Regions from separate parts of the Leifsonia sp. KNZ12-8B genome, predicted to be linked through region 2. Evidence: predicted binding sites of a transcription regulator. Region 2 holds the regulator's gene; the other holds the start of a gene.
What was found. Region 2 encodes HrcA, which represses chaperone genes, less so after heat shock. Its sites were predicted from a motif close to TTNGCACTCGNNNNNNNCGAGTGCNAA; they were not measured.
Positions count from the first base shown of each region.

Region 1: groES (co-chaperone GroES) is a predicted target of HrcA. The motif match lies at 1,502-1,528, and genes of this name have one in related genera.

Region 1 covers NZ_JBPGXM010000013.1:8,693-11,083, reverse strand. The annotation lists gene rarD (EamA family transporter RarD) at 17-976, opposite strand; gene groES (co-chaperone GroES) at 1,111-1,407, opposite strand; gene ACR9ZG_RS03570 (THUMP-like domain-containing protein) at 1,545-2,391, shown strand, end outside.
Region 2 covers NZ_JBPGXM010000020.1:24,578-26,968, forward strand. The annotation lists gene dnaJ (molecular chaperone DnaJ) at 1-524, opposite strand, end outside; gene hrcA (heat-inducible transcriptional repressor HrcA) at 568-1,587, opposite strand; gene ACR9ZG_RS05290 (DUF4870 domain-containing protein) at 1,754-2,161, shown strand; gene ACR9ZG_RS05295 (DUF4870 domain-containing protein) at 2,245-2,391, shown strand, end outside.

The DNA.
Region 1 (2,391 bases), on a different contig from region 2:
TTATGCACTCCGGGGGTCAGTCCACCGCAGCGACGTCCAGCTCCACCGTCTTCCTCCGCCCCTGGCGCGCCGCGACGATCATGTCGACGCTCAGGATGAGCAGGGCGAGCCAGACGATGCTGAAACCGACCCATCGCTCGGGCGGCATCGCCTCGTGCAGCAGGAACACGCCCACCAGGAACTGGATGAACGGCGCGAAGTACTGGATGAAGCCCATGTACACGAGCGGGAGCCGGCGGGAGGCCGCGGCGAAGAACAGCAGCGGGACGGCCGTGATGACGCCGGCGCCGACCATCGCGACGGTGTGCCACGCGCTCACCGTGCCGAAGGTCAGCCCGGCCGTCGCCGCGACCACGATGAGCTGCACGATGGCGACCGGCGTGAGCCACAGCGTCTCGAGGGTGAGGCCGGACACGGCGTCGACCGTCGGCCCCACACGCTTCTTGATCAGGCCGTAGAAGCCGAACGAGAACGCGAGCACCAGGGCGATCCACGGGAACGACCCGTACCCGACCGCCAGCACGATCACCGCCACGATGCTGACGCCGACCGCCACCCACTGTGCGACCCGCAGCCTCTCGCGCTGCACGACGACGCCGAGGAAGACGGTGACGATCGGGTTGATGAAGTAGCCGAGCGCCGCCTCCACGACATGACCGCTCACCGTGGCCAGCACGTAGGTCTGCCAGTTGATGTAGATGAAGACCCCGGCGAGCCCCATCGTGAAGAGGATGCGCCGGTTGCGCAGCAGCGCGCCGAACCGGCTCCAGGACCGCGTCACCGTCAGCGCGATCGCGCAGAAGACGAGCGAGAACAGCACACGCCAGCCGACGATCTCCCACGCGCTCGCGGGCACGAGCGACAGGAAGTAGATGGGGAGGATCCCCCACAGCACATAGGCGGAGATCGCGTACGCGAGGCCGGCACCGCGGTGCTGGTCGAGGGAGGCGGGAGCGGGAGCAGCTGCGCGGGTCACCGCGGATGGGTCTGGCTGTGGCACTCGCACGAGATTACTCCGGACCGGGGACATCACGGACCCGTCCGGAGCCGACCCGGGAACGGCGAAGGCCCGGACGCGCGAGCATCCGGGCCTTCGTCAGAGCGGGTTCGTCAGCGGACGACGACCGCGAGCACGTCGCGGGCCGAGAGGACGAGGAACTCCTCGCCGCCGAACTTGACCTCGGTTCCGCCGTACTTCGAGTAGAGGACCTTGTCGCCGACGGCCACGTCGAGCGGGACGCGGTTGCCGTTGTCGTCAATGCGGCCGGGGCCCACGGCCACGACCTCGCCCTCCTGCGGCTTCTCCTTGGCGGTGTCGGGGATGACCAGACCCGAGGCGGTGGTCTGCTCAGCCTCGACCTGCTTGATGACGATGCGATCCTCGAGCGGCTTGATGGAGACCGACACGGTTGACCCCTTTCATGTGACGAACACTGTCTTGACAGAAGACTGGAGTTAGCAAACTCACACCGAGAGTGCTAACACGAGTCTAGGGGGTGCTTTAGCAGTCTCGCAACGTGAGTGCCAAGCGGTAGTTTGAGGGCATGGAACGGTCGGAACTCGTCGAGCTGCTGAGCACGGAAGGGCTGCGCCTGCTCGACTCGCTGCCGCCGTACGAGACCGAGAAGGACGTGCTGCGAATGGTCTCCGACCTCCGCAAGCAGGGCCACTCCCCCGGCCTGGTGGCCGCCGTCCTCACCCAGGCCAAGCTGCGGCGCAAGGCGGTCGCCAAGTTCGGCGACTTCGCGTCGCGCATGCTGTTCACAGAGGCCGGGCTGGAGCAGGCGACCCGGCTCGCCGTCGCCGCCCGTCACGCGGGGCGCTTCCGCACCGCCGGGCTGCGCCGGGTCGCCGACCTCGGCTGCGGCATCGGCGGCGACGCGCTCGCCCTGGCCGCGCTCGAGCTGGAGGTGACGGCGGTGGAGGCGGACGAGGTCACGGCCGCGATCGCCGCCTTCAACCTGGCGCCCTTCCCGACGGCGACGGTCGAGCACCGGCGCGCGGAGGACGTCGATCTGCGCGACATCGACGGCGTCTTCCTCGACCCGGCCCGCCGCACCGCGGGCCACACCCAGACGGAGCGGCTGACCGACCCCGACGACTACACGCCGTCGCTCGGCTTCGCGTACGAGCTGGCGACGGGCCGCTCCGTCGGGCTCAAGCTCGGCCCGGGTTTCGACCGCGACCTCATCCCGTCGACGGCGGAGGCCCAGTGGATCTCGGTCGACGGGCAGGTCGTGGAGCTGGGCCTGTGGTTCGGCGTGCTGGCCAGGCCCGGCATCCACCGGGCCGCCCTCATCGTGCGCGGCGACGCCGGTCACGAGCTGGTCGCCGAGTCCGACAGCGAGGACGCCGAGACCGGACCGCTCGGCGAGTACCTCTACGAGCCGG
Region 2 (2,391 bases):
ATCACATTGCCGAGCAGCGAGCGGACCGACCGCTGGATGCTGCCGGTGCCGTGGCAGATGTCGCAGGTGACCGGCGCGGTGCCCGGCTGGCAGCAGGAGCCGTTGCAGGTCTCGCAGACCACGGCCGTGTCGACCTCCAGGTCGCGGTGCGTGCCGAAGACGACCTCGTCGAGGTCGACCTCCACCCGGAGCAGGGCGTCCTGTCCCCGCTCGCGACGCGACCGGGGACCGCGCGTCGCGCCTCCACCGCCGCCGAAGAACGTCTCGAAGATGTCGCCGAAGCCGCCGAAGTCGGCCGGGCCGGCGCCGCCGAAGCCGGTGGAGCCGCCAAGGTCGTACTGCTGCCGCTGCTGCGGGTCGCTGAGCACGTCGTAGGCGTGGGTGACGAGCTTGAACCGCTCCTGCGCCTCGGCGCTCGGGTTCACGTCGGGGTGCAGCTCCCGCGCCAGGCGGCGGTACGCCTTCTTGATCTCGTCGGGGGTGGCGTTGCGGTCAACGCCGAGGACTTCGTAGTGGTCGGCCACGTAAGGCTGTTCCTTCTTGTCGTGGGTGTGTCTCGCGGGGCGGCTAGTCGCCGAGGAGGCGCGAGAGGTAGCGTGCGACGGCACGGACGGCCGCCATGTTGCCGGAGTAGTCCATGCGGAGCGGGCCGAGCAGCCCGACGCGGGCCACGTCGGACCCCGCGGCACTGTACCCGCTGGACATGACAGAGGTCTCGGCGAGCCCCATCACCGGGTTCTCACGGCCGATGCTGACCGCGACGGAGTGCTGCTCGTGCGCCATCTCGTCGAACAGGCGCAGCAGCACCACCTGCTCCTCGATCGCCTCCAGCACCGGGGTGATCGTGCCGGGGAAGTCGGTCTCGGTGCGCACCAGGTTGGCGGCGCCGGCCATGACGAGCTTCTCGTGCCGGTTGGCCGCGATCTGGTCGAGCAGCGCGCTCGCCACCGGCTCGACGATCGCGCGCGTGCGCTCGGTCAGCGCTCCGGGCAGCAGGCGCAGCCGGGCCGCGGCGTCGACGAGCGACAGGCCGGCGACGGCGCCGTTCACGGATCCGCGCACCTCGGCGATCTCCTCGTCGGTGAGCTCGCCGGACAACTCGATCACCCGCTGCTCGACCGCCCCCGAATCGGTGATGAGCACGCTCAGGAGGCGGCGCGGCGCGAGCGAGACCAGCTCCACGTGCCGGATGCGCGAGCGCTGCACCGAGGGATACTGCACCAGCGCGACCTGGTTGGTCAGCTGCGAGAGCAGGCGGACCGTGCGCGACAGCACGTCGTCGAGGTCGACCGACTGGCCGAGGAACGCCTCGATGGCTGTGCGCTGCGCGGGGGTCAGCGGCCGCGCCTCCGCCAGGTGGTCGACGAACAGGCGGTAGCCCTTGTCGGTGGGCACGCGCCCGGAGGAGGTGTGCGGGGCCGCGATCAGCTCCTCCTCCTCCAGCGCCGCCATGTCGTTGCGGATGGTCGCCGCGGACACGCCGAACGCGTGCCGCTCGACGATGCTCTTCGACCCCACCGGCTCGCGGGAGGCCACGTAGTCCTGGACGATCACGCGAAGGACCTCGAGGCTGCGTTCCGAGACCATGCGAACCCCTCCTGCCGACTCGTCATCCGATGGAACTGGCACTCAATGCTCTGGAGTGCTAATCATATCGCGCGCCGCTGGGAATCGGTGATTGCGGGGCGACACGCCCGGCGCTACCGTATGCGCACCGGCCAGCGGCGTCGCGGCCGCGAAGGAGGGAACCCGCATGTCCGATCAGCAGCCGTACGGAGGCCAGGCCTCCCCTCCCGCGCCGCTCGACGCCGCCCAGGACAAGCAGTGGGCGTCGTTCGCCCACCTCGGCGGCATCCTCTGGCTCCTGCCGTCGCTCATCATCTGGCTCGTCTTCAAGGATCGCGGCCGGCTGACGGCGCAGGAGGCGAAGGAGGCGCTCAACTGGCAGATCACCTGGATCATCGGCTGGGTGATCTCGCAGATGATCGGACTGGTGCTCGGGTCCATCCCGCTCGTCGGCGGGATCGGCTACCTGCTCTTCAGCCTCCTCATCCCGTGGGCCCTGTACGTGGTGAACCTCGTGCTGTCGATCCTCGGCTTCATCCGCGTGAACGGCGGCGGCACCTACCGCTATCCGATGAACTTCCGCTTCATCAAGTGACGAAACGCTCTCGGCGTCTTCTCAGACTCGCGCCCGCCCCTCTAGGCTGAGCAGCGTCCGACCGACCACTCCAAGGAGAGATCATGTCCGCTACACCCCCGCCGCCGCCCCAGCAGCCGCCGTACGGAGGATCCGCACAGCAGCTGAGCCCGGCCGACGAGAAGCTGTGGGCCACCCTCATTCACATCGGGGGGATCCTGTTCGGCTGGATCCCGGCGCTCATCGGTTAC